Regions from separate parts of the Arthrobacter sorbitolis genome, predicted to be linked through region 2. Evidence: riboswitches for the same ligand, from Rfam matches in the RefSeq annotation. Region 2 holds a riboswitch; each other region holds the start of a gene.
What was found. Region 2 has a riboswitch for cyclic di-AMP ahead of ACX80K_RS12900 (NlpC/P60 family protein). Riboswitches for the same ligand answer to the same signal wherever they lie in the genome.
Positions count from the first base shown of each region.

Region 1: another riboswitch for cyclic di-AMP. It lies ahead of ACX80K_RS14850 (hypothetical protein); the one in region 2 lies ahead of ACX80K_RS12900 (NlpC/P60 family protein).
Region 3: another riboswitch for cyclic di-AMP. It lies ahead of ACX80K_RS00875 (C40 family peptidase); the one in region 2 lies ahead of ACX80K_RS12900 (NlpC/P60 family protein).
Region 4: another riboswitch for cyclic di-AMP. It lies ahead of ACX80K_RS14380 (LysM peptidoglycan-binding domain-containing protein); the one in region 2 lies ahead of ACX80K_RS12900 (NlpC/P60 family protein).

Region 1 covers NZ_JBTNDM010000010.1:47,824-51,255, reverse strand. Annotated here, with positions in the region: gene ACX80K_RS14855 (NlpC/P60 family protein) at 1-587, opposite strand, end outside; gene ACX80K_RS14850 (hypothetical protein) at 612-1,511, opposite strand; cyclic di-AMP (ydaO/yuaA leader) riboswitch at 1,517-1,670, opposite strand; gene ACX80K_RS14845 (metal-dependent transcriptional regulator) at 1,965-2,663, opposite strand; gene serC (phosphoserine transaminase) at 2,917-3,432, shown strand, end outside.
Region 2 covers NZ_JBTNDM010000007.1:38,758-42,189, forward strand. Annotated here, with positions in the region: gene ACX80K_RS12890 (MarR family winged helix-turn-helix transcriptional regulator) at 1-297, opposite strand, end outside; gene ACX80K_RS12895 (hypothetical protein) at 540-860, opposite strand; gene ACX80K_RS12900 (NlpC/P60 family protein) at 1,196-1,567, opposite strand; cyclic di-AMP (ydaO/yuaA leader) riboswitch at 1,756-1,928, opposite strand; gene ACX80K_RS12905 (YsnF/AvaK domain-containing protein) at 2,286-3,200, opposite strand; gene ACX80K_RS12910 (hypothetical protein) at 3,382-3,432, opposite strand, start outside.
Region 3 covers NZ_JBTNDM010000001.1:184,885-188,316, forward strand. Annotated here, with positions in the region: gene rnc (ribonuclease III) at 1-295, shown strand, start outside; gene mutM (bifunctional DNA-formamidopyrimidine glycosylase/DNA-(apurinic or apyrimidinic site) lyase) at 296-1,255, shown strand; cyclic di-AMP (ydaO/yuaA leader) riboswitch at 1,393-1,568, shown strand; gene ACX80K_RS00875 (C40 family peptidase) at 1,571-2,431, shown strand; gene ACX80K_RS00880 (VOC family protein) at 2,579-2,995, shown strand; gene ACX80K_RS00885 (NAD-dependent epimerase/dehydratase family protein) at 3,027-3,432, opposite strand, start outside.
Region 4 covers NZ_JBTNDM010000009.1:88,066-91,497, reverse strand. Annotated here, with positions in the region: gene ACX80K_RS14395 (O-acetylhomoserine aminocarboxypropyltransferase/cysteine synthase family protein) at 1-72, opposite strand, end outside; gene sfnG (dimethylsulfone monooxygenase SfnG) at 72-1,238, opposite strand; SAM riboswitch class I at 1,244-1,349, opposite strand; gene ACX80K_RS14385 (hypothetical protein) at 1,452-1,688, shown strand; cyclic di-AMP (ydaO/yuaA leader) riboswitch at 1,772-1,982, shown strand; gene ACX80K_RS14380 (LysM peptidoglycan-binding domain-containing protein) at 1,988-2,929, shown strand; gene acs (acetate--CoA ligase) at 3,031-3,432, opposite strand, start outside.

The sequences.
Region 1 (3,432 bases), on a different contig from region 2:
GGTGCCGCGGGTGCCGCAGGAGCGGCGGGTGCCGCAGGAGCGGCGGGTGCTGCCGGGACGACGGGAGCAACGGGGGCGGCCGGTGCGACGGCTGCCGCCGGAGCAGCCACGGGTGCGGCCGCCTTCACTGCCACGGGAGCGGCCGCCCGGGCGACCGGCGCCTGGACCGCCGCGGCGGGTGCAGGGGCTGCGGGCGCTGCGGGCGCTACAGGTTCGACGACGGGGGCCGCCACGACGGGAGCCTCGGCGACGGGTGCCTTGACAGGTGCCTTGGGTGCGACGACGACCTTCGCCTGCACCTTGACGGGCGTCCGGTTGAAGGAGACGACGGAGTCGGCGGGTGCGACGACCGCGGGCCGCGCCGACGACACGGAGACGTTGGAGGCGGCGACGTCGCGCTGCGGCTGCAGGTCGGCCGCGTTGGCGGCGACACCGCTGGTCAGGACGAGGCCCGAGGCCGCGACGATGACGGCGGCCTGGCGGCCTACCCCGGTGGCGTTCGTGGTGACGGCTTTGGCGAGGTTCGAGAAGCCGGCGGTGGTCCGCACTGCTTCTCGATGGCGTGCGGAAATGGCGCGTGAAGACATGGGGGGATACTCCGGTGGTGGTGTTTAGCGGACGCGGACGAAGCTGGCGCCGGGGAGGTCGGACAGGCTGTGGAGGCCGGTGTTCATGCCGTTCAGGCCACCGCTGATGACCTGGCCGTTGCCGACGTAGATCGCGACGTGGCCGCCGGTGATGACGAGGTCGCCTGCGGCAGGGCTGCCGACGACGTCGCCGAACTGGAAGAACTGGCCGGGGGCGAGATCGCCGACGGACTTGCCGACCGAGCGCAGTGCGGTCTCGACCATGGCGGTGCAGTCCTGGGCGACGCCGATCTGGGCGTACGCGGAACCGACGAGGCCGGCGGCGACGCCGGAGGACGGGGCGGCGGGAGCGGGCTGCGGTGCGGGGACCGGTGCGGCAGGCGCTGCTGCCGGCGCGACTGCGGCGGGCGCGGCAGCCGGGGCCGGGGCGGGGGCCGGTGCGGGGGCTGCAACCGGGGCCGGGACCGCGGCGGGGGCTGCAACCGGGGCGGGAGCCGCGACGGGGGCGGGAGCTGCGACAGCGGCGGGGGCCGCGATGGCGGCGGCCGGTGCTGCGACGGGCTCGGCGGGTGCCGGGGCCTCGACGACGGGCTCGGGGGCCGGGGCCTCGACGACGGGCTCGGGGGCGGCGGTGACCTCGACGGCCACGCGGTCGAAGGAGACCGTAGCGGTGGCGGGGACGGTGACCTCGGCCGAGACGACCCGGCTGACGGTCAACGCTGCGGAGGACTGGACTTCGCGCTCAGCGGGGGTGGCGCCGTGGGCCGGCAGGCCGGCGGTCAGGACCAGGCCCGACGCGGCGACGATGACGGCTGCCTGGCGGCCGACGGATCCGGCGTTGGAGGTGACTGCAGTGGACAGGTTCGTCAGCGCACTGACGTTCCGGGCCGCACGGTGGCGGCCCAGTGAAGAGCTATTGGACACGTTGGATTGCCTCTCCCAACGCCTGCGAGGTGAGCTGTCGGATTCGGATGGGAGTCACCCGGCCGCTGCTGTGACACAGCGACTTAACCCCAAGGATTTCGAGAACGAAACCCAGAAATTGGTTCCCCCGCCTCTGCCATGCGATGGTGCGGACGGACCTCGAGCAATGGCAGAGCTAGGCGATTTGCAGGAGGGTGCCGGATCTAGAGCGACTTTGGCACGAGATGAAAGCTACAACAAAAACGCCCTTTTGTCACATTACGGTCACGGAACGGTGTGTTCTTGATGACGACGGCGATTCGGAGGATGATCCCCGGGCTGCGCGCAGAGCCGGTGGACCGGAACGGAGCCGGCATCTCCGTTCCGGTCGGGCCGGCACGGGCTGCGGACGCCTGGAAGGGGCCGTCAGGCGGCGACGTCGTCGGGTGACGGCTGGATCGGTCTGCGCCTTCGTCAGGCCGCGACGGAGACGAACACGTGCGAGGCGACCTCGGGCGGCAGCTCGAGAGCGCCCTCGACCCCCGGGACGCGGACCGACACGTAGCCGCCCACGGACTCCAGGTTGAGCTGCGCGCCGGGGCGGAGGCCGCCCTCGTCGAGCTGCGTGAGCAGTTCGGGGTCCACCTGGATCGGCTCGGCGAGGCGCACCAGCGTGACCTGACGGTCGGGCGAGTAGGTGCCCATGGCGGACAGCAGGGTCACGACGCCGTCGGTGAACCGCTCCGACTCGACCCCTCCGATGGCGGCGAGGCCGGGGATCGGGTTGCCGTACGGCGATTCGGACGGCCTGCCGAGGAGTTCGTAGAGCCGCCGTTCGACGCGCTCGCTCATCACGTGTTCCCAGCGGCAGGCCTCGTCGTGGACGTAGGCCCAGTCGAGGCCGATGACGTCGCTGAGCAGGCGTTCCGCGAGACGGTGCTTGCGCATGACACCCGTGGCCCTGCGGCGGCCGAGCTCCGTGAGTTCGAGGTGCCGGTCCCCGGAGACGACGACGAGCCCGTCACGCTCCATGCGACCGATGGTCTGGGAGACGGTCGGCCCCGAGTGGCGGAGGCGCTCGGCGATGCGCGCGCGGAGGGCGACGATGTTCTCTTCCTCGAGTTCAAGGATGGTCCGCAGGTACATCTCGGTGGTGTCGATGAGGTCCGTCATGCGGTTCTACTCCTTGGTGCGGTGCGGGTGCGCGGCTGGAGTGCCTCACGCCGGTGAGACGAGCCACAGCCGCCACGGCAGGCTCCGCCCCACGCCCCCCAAGGTTAACCCATGGCGCGACAGGCTCGGCAATCGGACGGAAGGGTCCGGGACGGTCACCTGCAGGCACCGTCCGGGGCGTTCACAAATGGAGGCCGCCGGAGCGCTGGGGCAGAATGAGGGCCGTACCCGCCGCCGACAGCTGGAGCACCTCATGAGCGACTCGCCCCGCATCCCCGAACACCTCCTGCCGACGGACGGTCGCTTCGGCGCCGGGCCGTCGAAGGTACGGGAGGGGCAGCTCGACGCACTCGCGGCCGCGGGCCGGTCGCTGCTCGGCACCTCCCACCGCCAGGCACCGGTCCGGGACCTGGTGGGCCGCGTGCGGGCGGGCCTCAGCACGTTCTTCGGTGCTCCCGACGGGTACGAGGTCGTCCTCGGCGTCGGCGGTTCCACCGCGTTCTGGGACGTCGCGACCTTCGGCCTGGTCGAGCACAAGGCCCAGCACCTCTCCTTCGGCGAGTTCGGGTCGAAGTTCGCCTCGGCGACCAGCAAGGCGCCGTTCCTCGAGACGTCCACCGTCATCACCTCAGCACCCGGGACGCGCCCCGAGCCTGTCGCGGAGGCCGGCGTGGACACCTACGCCTGGCCCCAGAACGAGACGTCCACCGGTGTCGCCGCTCCGGTCCGGAGGGTCGACGGCACGGACGACGGTTCGCTCGTGATCGTC
Region 2 (3,432 bases):
CCGTCCTCGCACCGTGATACGGGTTTGCATGGAACGAGCGTCCGAAAAGTCGCGGGCCCTGGATACGAGCCCCTTGAATTCGAGCTTCTCCAGGATCTGTCCGATGGTGGACCCTGTGACCCGTACCAGGGCGGCAAGGTGCGTCTGGGTGATCGGGCCGCTGTCCTCCAGGGCCGTCAGTGTGGTCGCGCCCGCGTGGGTGACGCCCAGATCAGTCAGGCGCTGGGTCTCGTGCTGATCGTTCAATCGGGCGGCCGTACTCAACAGGCGACTGGTGGACCAGTGTGCTGTATTCACGTGCACCTTCTCTCTCATCACTCACCGTAACTCGTGCTTCCTCCCACCGAAGACCCAGGACGATCGCGGAGAACCGGAGGAGCCTGGGACCGAGGGCTGAACCCCCGAGGTGCCGGGGGATCTGCGGGACCGGTTGAGCTCCATTTGCGCGCACCACCGGAGCGGGCACTCGATCGTGGGCATGCCCCGGAGCAGATGGGACGGACAGCGTTGGGCGAAGATCCCTTGAACGAGGTCGAGTCCTACACGCTGAGGGCCTTGTTGATGCGTCTGATGCGGGTGGGCAGGGACAGCTTCTTGCCGTCGTTGTCGACTTCCTGCTTGATGAGGGTCGTCCCGGCGTCCTGGATGGACAGGGCGAGGCCGATCGCGGCGTCCGGGGGCTGGATGAGGCATGCCTCGGGGTTCCCGTCCTTGCCGAGGAGTTCCAGGAGGACGACGTCGTGGGCTGCGATGGTCGTGGCTCCGAGCGGTGTCACGTACTCCCTGCCGGCGGGGATGGGTGTTACCCGGACGACGGGCGGACGGGGCTCGTCTGGGATGGTGAGGGGTTCAGGGGACATCGTGCTCTCCGTTTCGGGCCGTAGGCCGGATGACATTTTTTTGAAGGCCGTTCACCTTCGTGATGCCGAGGGCAGGGTTGCTCGTCCATGAGGTCGCTGTCCAGGAAGGCCGATTCGCCAAATTCGGCGATCTCGGCGTGGCCGGCGCCCCTGACGGATCATGCGTGGCGGGATCGCCTTCCAAGGGAGTCATGGCTGGAGGGTTCTCGTCACACCTGGGTCTTCGTGCCGGTAGATGGACGGGCATGCTGATGGGGGCCGGAGGAGAAGTGCCCGGCGGGGTCTCCCCGCCGGGTACTTCTCGGATCCGTACTGTTCAGTCGTGCGGTAGGACTCTAGGCGTTGACCCGGTAGTAGGAAGGCCCTGAGCCGATGTCAGCGCTGTTGACGACGGTCTGGCCGCCGTTGAATCCGCTGTGGATCGCCTCGCCGCCGCCGATGTACACGGCGTTGTGCGGAACTCCCGCGCCACCGTCTTCGTAATAGATGAAATCACCCGGGTGGGGGACCGCGACGGGGGTCGCCGACTCCATCAGGCCGGCCGGGGATTCATCCCCGACACCACCGACCCCGGCCGCCTTCAGCGCCTGCTCACCCAGAACTGTGCAGTCCTGGCCCGCGCCCAGCTGGGATTCTGCCGAAGCGAGGATCGCCGCGTTGGTGGACGACGCGGGGCTCTCGGGTGCCCCCGCGCCGGGGAAGGTCACGGAGGGCCCGGTCGGGCTCTCCGAGGCGCCATCCGCAGCAGCCCGCGCTGGTGCCGGCGGAGGCCTGGGCTGGAACGCGGACCCCGAGCATCAGCGCCGACGCCGCGCCGAGCGCGGCCACCGGACGGACCACCCTTCCGGGGCTGCTGCTGCGAAGGCGTGGGGCATGGGAAATATTGGACATGTTCAGAACCTCTCCAGATGCCTGCGAGGTGAGCTGTCGGATGCGGATGGAAGTCACCCCGGCCGGAGATGACCCGAACCGTTCTTATGGTCCGGGCCTCGTGCGGCTTGACCCCTAGGACCCCGAGGGGCCCGATCATTGGTTCCCCCGCCTCTGCCAGATGAACGTTGAAACGGAACCTTGCGATAGTGGCAGAGCTAGGCAATCCATCCAAGGGTGCTGCCCCTGATGTCAGGGCACGGCACGCCTTCCACGCTAACTCGGGCTCTTTCCCGATGTCACATCGCGGTCACCTCATCCAGCGCATCAGCAGGGGCTGGCGCCCGCGATCGGCAGGCTGGAAAGTAGCTGAAGCAGGACGGCGCGCAGCACACTCCCGTGCTCGGTCGACTGTTCCTCATGCGAGACAGCTTCTCCGAGCCCGAAACCCTGAACGACCACCCTTCTCGAGCTGGAAACGCCTAGGAGCGCTGCATATTTGCAGCGCCCCTAGGCGTTTCTTGGTGGTGCCGGCGGATCTACCCGCCGATGACCCTACCTGGTGCGGCGGTCCGTGCCGTTGGTGGTGCCGTCCAGGTCGGTGCCGTCGGCGTCGAGGAGTTCGATCTTTTCCTTGCGGACCTCTTCGGTGACGGTTTCCTGGGCGGTGACGGTCTCCTTGTCGAGGCGGACGCGCTCGACCGGGACGGCTTCCTTCTCGACGACGGGACGCTCGGCGTGGAGGACCACTTCGTGCTCCTCCTCGCTGATGGCGGGGCCGTCGTACGCGTCGCCACGGTTGGCGTCGGTGATGGGCTCGCGCTCGATCCGGACCTCTTCGTGGGTCACGGGAACGGTCTGGGTGACGTTCTCGGTGACGACGTACTTGCGCAGGCGTGCACGGCCGGCCTCACGACGCTCGGTGCCGACGTGGAGCTGCTCCTCGGAGCGGGTCATGGCGTCGTCCGTCGTGGGGCCCGAGGTGTCGTAACCGACGGTTCCTGGCGCGTCCTTGCGGTCGACGCGCTCGTCGCCGGCCTGGTAGCCGGCCTCGAACCCGGTCGTTCCCGCGGTCGTGCCGGTCGTGCGGGTGGTGTCCGAGTCGAGGAAGTCCCCATGGGTGTCGCCGGTCGTACCGGTGGTTCCGGTGTGGCCGGAGAGCCCGTAGTGGCGGTAGAGGCGGTCTTCTTCCTCGGGGCTGAGGGCGCCATCGGACTCGATGCGGGGTGCGTCCTTGACCTGGTCCTTGGTGTAACCGATGGTCACATCGTTGCCGTTGACGTTCGCTCCCTGCAGGGGCGCGAAGGACTCCGAGGTGCCGAACAGGCCGGTCTTGACGGTGACCCAGCTCGGATCTTGCGTCTGGTCGTCCAGGTACACCTGGCCGACCGACCCGATCTTGGCTCCATGGGAGTCCAGGACGTGTCCGCGGCCGGAGAGGATGGTGTCGATGTCGTTCTGCGTGATCATGGCAAAGCTCCTTCTGGAAGGAACCGGAGGTAATACCCGGGTCCCTTCCGATATAGGTAGGGCAGTAGCTAAGGGTCGAGCCAGTTCCTCATGGCGCTGGTCGAGGGTGCTGGTCGTGCTGATGTGATGCTGATGCGATGCTGATGTGATGCTGATGCGATGCTGTTGTGTCGCGGGTGGGTCAGATGCCGGCCTGGTGGTCGATGCCGACCTGGTCGACCTTGCGGTGGAA
Region 3 (3,432 bases), on a different contig from region 2:
CTACCAGGTCGAGGGGACCGGCCCCGACCACGCCCGCACCTTCACGGCGCGCCTGCTGATCGGCGGGATCGAGTACGGCTCCGGGAACGGACCGTCGAAGAAGGATGCCGAGCAGGCGGCCGCCGCCGTGTCCTGGACGCTGCTCGCCGACGGGGCCGGTTCCCCGACCCGGCCCGGCAAGCCCGTCCCGGGCCCCGCTGCCGACGCGGGCGCCACCGCCGCTTCCGGCCCCGCCTCCAACCCCGCCTCCAACCCCGCCTCCAACCCCGCCTCCGGCATCGTCGACGGATCCTGAGTGCCCGAACTCCCCGAGGTGGAGGTCGTCCGCCGGGGTCTCGCCCGCTGGGTGACAGGACGCCGCATCGAGGCCGTGGAGGTTCTCGACGCCCGGTCGCTCCGTCGGCACGTGAACGGTGTCGAGGACTTCGCGGGGAACGTCACCGGCTCGCGCGTGACCGACGTGGTGCGGCGCGGGAAGTTCCTCTGGCTGGTCCTCGAGGACCCCGACGCTGCCGGGCCCCCGCACGTGGCACTGATGGCACACCTCGGCATGAGCGGGCAACTCCTGATCGAGGAGCCCGGCGCTCCGACGGAGAAGCATCTCAAGGTCCGCCTGACCCTCTCCGCGGCCCTCGACGACGACGGTGTGCCGTTGCCGGCCGAGCTGCGCTTCGTGGACCAGCGGATCTTCGGCGGCATGTTCGTCGCCGACCTGGAACCGACCGACGACGGCCACCCGGGCGGGCAGGGGCAGGGGGACCTGCCGCTCGTCCCGCACCAGGCCGCCCACATCGCACGGGACCTCCTCGACCCCGCCTTCAGCCCCGAGGCCTTCCATGGGCGGATCAGGGCGCGGAGGACCGGCCTCAAGCGCGCCCTGCTCGACCAGGGGCTCGTCTCCGGCATCGGCAACATCTACGCGGACGAGGCCCTGTGGGCCGCGAGACTCCACTACGCCCGGCCCACCGATACGCTCCGCCGGCCGGACACACTCCGCATCATCGGTGCGGCCACGGACGTCATGACCCGTGCACTCGCCGCCGGAGGGACGAGCTTCGATGCCCTCTACGTCAACGTCAACGGCGCATCCGGCTACTTCGCACGGGACCTCGAGGCGTACGGACGTGCAGGGCAGCCGTGCCGCCGCTGCGCCTCGGAGGGCCGCGAGACGCTGATCCGCCGGGAAGCGTTCATGAACCGGTCCTCCTACCTCTGCCCGCACTGCCAGCCGAGACCGCGGAACGCACGGCCGTAGACCCGTCGGCACCGGGAGTGATCTTGCCCTCGTGATCTAAACGTGACAATCGAGGAACCACCGCGTACCGTTGAACCCGCGTCCGTTCCAGCAAGGAGGGGCGCCCATCCTCTTTCTGCCGAACCCTGTCGATGAGGATGGACCGTTCGCACAAACCATTCGACAGGGGCGGGGGAACCAGTAGCGGACTCCATGTGAGTCCTTGGGGTAAAGACACGCGTCGACCAGCTTGGGGGCGATGGTCGACAGGTGTGTGTCCGGATGTCCCATCCGAACCCGACAGCTAACTTCGCAGGCATTGGGAAAGGCATCAGCATGTCCAAGAAGAGCTCAATCGCGCGCCACAGGGCAGTCCCCACGCGCACCAACCCCTTCATCACGGCCTCCCGCGCCGTCACCGCCAGTGCTTCGGTGGCCGGCAAGCCCGCCGCCGTGGTCGTCACCGCTTCCGGCCTCCTGTTCGGCGCGGCCCTGCCGGCCAGCGCCGCAGGCGAGATCAGCGTGGACACCCAGGCGGCCGCGGTCAGCACCGCCGCCGCAGGGACCTACACGGTGCAGGCGGGCGACACGCTCGGCAGCATCGCGGCGTCCCACGGTGTCAGCCTCGAAGCCGTCTTCACCGCCAACGGCCTCGGCAGCAGCTCGGTCATCTACCCGGGCCAGTCGATCTCCCTCGGCGGCTCCGCAGCCCCCCAGCAGTACTCCGCCCAGTCGGCGTCCATCGTGGCGGCTCCGGTCGCGGCCCAGGTCGCGGCCCCTGCTGCGGCTCCCGCCGTCTTCGCCGGTAACTCCACCGGCATCAGCACCCAGTCCGCGGCCTCGACCGCGCGGATCCCCGCCGGGCCGGTCGCCGGTATCGCCGCGACGGCGATGCAGGGCGTCGGTTCGGGCTACGTCTACGGCGGAACCGCCTTCGGCGCCTGGGACTGCTCCGGCTTCGTGCAGTGGGCCTACGCCCAGCAGGGCATCAGCCTCCCGCGCACCACGTGGGCGCAGTTCGCCTCCATGACGCCCACCAGCACCCCCCAGCCGGGTGACCTGGTGAGCCAGAACGGTGGCAGCCACGTCGGCATCTACCTCGGCGACGGCCAGATGGTCAGCGCGCTGAACCCCTCGCAGGGCACGCTGGTGCACTCGGTCGACGTGATGGCGGTCGACGGCTACTACACGCGCTAACCGCGACAGCCCATGGGCCGGCCGGACAAGGCCGGCGGCAGGGCGCACGAACGCTGCAGAAGGGCGGGATGCCGGGCATCCCGCCCTTCTCCGCGTCGGTCTCCGGGTGTAAATTCCGGCGGGACACGCCTACCCGAAGGAGCACCGATGTTTCGAGGATTCGCCACCATCAGCTTCTACGCGGACGATCTCGCCGCAGCCCGCGCCTGGTACACGGAGCTGCTGGGGATGGGACCGTACTATGCGTTCCCGCAACCGCCCGAACCTCCCGCCTACCTCGAATTCCGGGTGGGCGACGACGAGGACGAGCTCGGGTTCATCGACAGGCGGTACGCGCCGTCCGGTGCGTCGCATCCCCCGGGCGGTGCCGTGATGTTCTGGCACGTGGACGATCTGCCCGCCACGCTGGACAGGCTGCTCGGCATGGGCGCGACCGAGTACGAGCCCGTCACGGAACGGGGGACCGGCGGGTTCAGGACGGCGTCGGTCGTGGATCCGTTCGGCAACGTGCTCGGGCTGATGAACAATCCGCACTACCTCGAGGTCCAGGCCCGGCGGGCATGACCCGGCCGCCCTGACGGGGACCCCGGAACGACTAGGCCCGGCGCGCGTAGTGGCGGGTGAGCCGCTCGAAGCCCTCCTCGATCCCGACGGACGGCTCCCAGTCGAGGACCGCGCGCGTGCGCCGCTGATCGAACCAGTGCGCCGTCGAGAGCTGCTCGGCGAGGAAGCGCGTCATCGGAGGTTCCTCCGTGCGGCCCGAGGCGAGCCAGGCCCGCTCGATGAGCGCCCCCGCGCCGCGTGCGACCGCGCCCGGCACCGACCATGCGGGCGGCTCGACCCCTCCGGCGCGGCAGATCCCCGCGAGCAGTTCCGCGATGGGCCGCGGTTCGCCGTTCGTGACGACGAGGGCCCGACCCTGTGGCGCCTCCCCTCTGCGCCGGCCGGGGGCGATCGCGGAGGCCTCGGTGTTGACGAAAGTAGTGTCGATGAGGGCGGTC
Region 4 (3,432 bases), on a different contig from region 2:
GCCGTGCGTGGCGTCGGGGGTGCCGCCCGCGTGCAGGGCACGCGTACGGAAGCCGAAAGAACGTTCTGCCATCAGATACCTGCCTTGGTGGGTTCGTGGACTGGGAGAGTGGCCTCAGGATCGAAGTCGACCCCCGCCGCGCGCGCGGCATCCGCCTCGAGCTGCCGGACGATCGGGAGGATGTCCGTGCCGAAGGCCGCGACCTCCTCCTGGAAGTGCAGGTAGCAGGTGAGGAAGAGGTTCACGCCGATCTTCTTGTACTCGACGATGCGCTCGGCGATCTGCTCGGGCGTACCGATGAGCTGTGTCTTGAAGCCGTCGTTGTACTGGACGAGGTCCTCGAACGTGGAGTCCGCCCACATGCCCCTGCCGTCCTTCGTCGAGGCTCCGGCTTCCTGCACGGCGTCGCGGAAGCCCTCGACGGCAGGCCGATGCGCCTTCTCGACGATCTCACGCAGCGTGTCCCGGGCCTCCTTCTCGGAGTCGCGGGCGATGACGAACCCGTTGAGCCCGTACCGGGGGTGCCGCCCGGCCTCGGCGGCGGACGCCTGGACGCCCGCGATGTTCTCCTTGAAGCCCTCGAGGTCCTTGCCGTTCGAGAAGTACCAGTCCGCCACCCGACCCGCCGTGGCCTGGGCCGCCGTCGAGTTGCCCCCGAAGAAGACCTCGGGGTGCGGGCGGCCGGGCACGTCCACGGGGGCGGGGCTCAGCGTGAAGTCCCGGATGTCGTAGTACCTGCCCGACTGGCTGTACCCCTCCTCGGTCCACAGGCCGCGCAGCACCCGGATGAACTCCTCGGTGCGGACGTAGCGTTCGTCGTGCTCGAGCCATTCCAGGCCGAAGTTCACGAACTCGTCCTTCAGCCAGCCGGAGACGATGTTGACGGCGGCACGGCCGTTCGAGATGTGGTCGGCGGTGATGATGAACTTCGCCAGGACGCCCGGGTGCCACATGCCGGGATGGACCGCGGCGATCACCTTCAGCTTCTCCGTGGCGGCGAGGAGGGCGAGGGAGAACGACGTCGCCTCGTGCTGCTTGTCCGCTCCGTACGACGCGGCGTAGCGGGTCTGCGACAGGGCGTATTCGAACCCGGCGTCCTCGGCGATCCGGGCGAGCTTCCTGTTGTAGTCGAAGTCCCAGCTGGTGCGCTGCTCGATCGTCGAGACGACCAGGCCCCCGCTGACGTTCGGCACCCAGTAGGCGAATTTCAGGGGGGTTGAAAGGTCGGCGACGCTCATCGGATCCTCCATCGGTCTGGCAGTAGCACCCTTCTGTCGCCGCGTCGGATGCGGAGGCCAGGGTTGCTGCGGCGTCAGTGAGCCAGATCTCTCAGCCGCTCGGGATGGTCAGATCGAGTCTGACACCGAGCCGCCGGGGAACCAAACAATGTGTCCCCGTGTGAGCGAGCCCCGCCGCATGCCGCGCCCGTCCCTCCCGCATAGGGTGGGGGGATGGAGAGCTGGAGGGCGGCGGAGCGTACCCACGAGCAGGGATTCTGGAGCACGCTCCTCTGTGTCGGGGCGGCGCTGACGGCCGCGCTGTCCGGCAGCCTCGTGGCAGCGGCCATCGGCGCTGATCCGACGGCGAGCGCCTGGTTCTACCTGCAGCAGTCGGTGCTCCTCGTCCTCAGTGCTGCATGCACGGGGCTCGCGTTCCGTCGCCGGCGATCGGCCCGTACCGGGGGGTAGGGTACGCGGCGTTATGTGAATGTGACAAAACGTCCGAGCAGTGGCTATGTTCGTCGGGTGCCTCCGCCTATGTGAGGCGCTCCTGGACGAAATGCCGAGCCCCGCCGTCGTCCCGGATACGTTCGCACACATCACGGCGGGGACGGGGGAACCACAGTTCCAGTGGGCGCGCAGCAACACCTGCCGACGTCCTTGGGGTTAAGTCGCATCGCAGCAGCTGATCAGCTGGTGCACGCGCCCGGGTGACTCCCATCCGAACCCGACAGCTCACCCCGCAGGCATGGGAGAGGTATACATCCATGTCACGAAAGATCTCTTCGGCGCGCCACCGCGCCGCAATCGACGGCAATCTCGCACTGCAGGGCCTGTCCCGCGCCGCGAAGGCCCACGCCACCATGGTGGGGCGTCCCGTTGCCGTCGTCGCCGTCACGTCGGGCCTCGCGCTCAGCGTCGTCGGCACCGCCCACGCCGGGTCCTACACGGAGCAGGCCGCGACGCCGGCACCGGCAGCCGTGGCAGCCCAGGCCGCTCCCGCCGTCCAGGCCGCTCCCGCGGCTCCGGCCGCTGCAGCCGACGCGACCCACACCGTCGTCGCCGGCGACACCCTCGGCGGCATCTCGGCGAGCTACGGCGCGGACCTGACCGCGGTCCTCGCGGCCAACGGGCTCTCCCTCGCGTCCGTCATCTTCCCCGGTGACTCCATCGTGATCCCCACGGGTGGAGCGGCAACCGCGCAGACGGTCTCCGTTCCTGTCGCGGTCGCTCCTGCGGCTCCCGTGCAGCAGGCAGCGGTCGTCGCCCCGGCGCCGGTCGTCCAGCAGGCTGCGGCCGTCGCCCCGGCTCCTGCTCCCGCCCCGGCCCCGGCCGTGTCGGAAGCCCCCGGTTCGGGCGTCTACCTGGCCTCGGCCGAGGTCACCCCGGCAGCCGGCGGCGCCGGTGGGACCCTCCTGGCGTCGGCCCAGTCGCAGCTCGCGGCCGGAGCGGTCCAGGACTGCACCGTGCTCGTCGAGAACGCGCTGCACGCAGCCGGGATCGCCGCGGGCGACCTCGGCCCGTCGCAGTTCTTCCAGTACGGCGCGACGGTGGCGACCCCCGCCCCCGGCGACATCGTCATCACCGGTGGCCACGTGGCCATCTACGCCGGTGGCGGCCAGGTCATCAGCAGCGGCATGAACGGGTCGAACCTCACCATGCAGCACCCTCTCTCGGACCTTCCGGGAGCATCCTTCGTCCGGGTCTGATTCCTGAACGAACCACACGCGGGAAGCGGCAGGTGCTTGGACGGGGCGCCTGCCGCTTCCTTCTTTAAGCGGGATCCGTCCGGGCGGGCGGCGGGCGGGTTTCAGCCCCGCGCCGCCAGGACGTGCTGGATCCCGGGGATGCACCCCTCGTTCTGCAGGGACGTGGTGTCCCCGAGGGGGCTGCCCTCGTAGAGTTGCGTCAGCAGGCGCCGCATGATCTTCCCGGACCGCGTCTTGGGGACATCGGGCACGACGACGACGGCCGAGGGCCGCGCGATCGGTCCGATCGCCTCCGCCACATGGGCGCGCAGCGTCGCAGCGACGTCGGCCCCATGGTCCGCGCCGGCGGTGAGGACCACGAAGGCCGCGATGGCGTGACCCGTCAGCGGATCCGGGATCGGGCATGCGCCGGCCTCCGTGACGAGAGGGTGGGCGACGAGCGCCGATTCGATCTCGATGGTGGACAGGCGGTGCCCCGAGACGTTGATGACATCGTCGACACG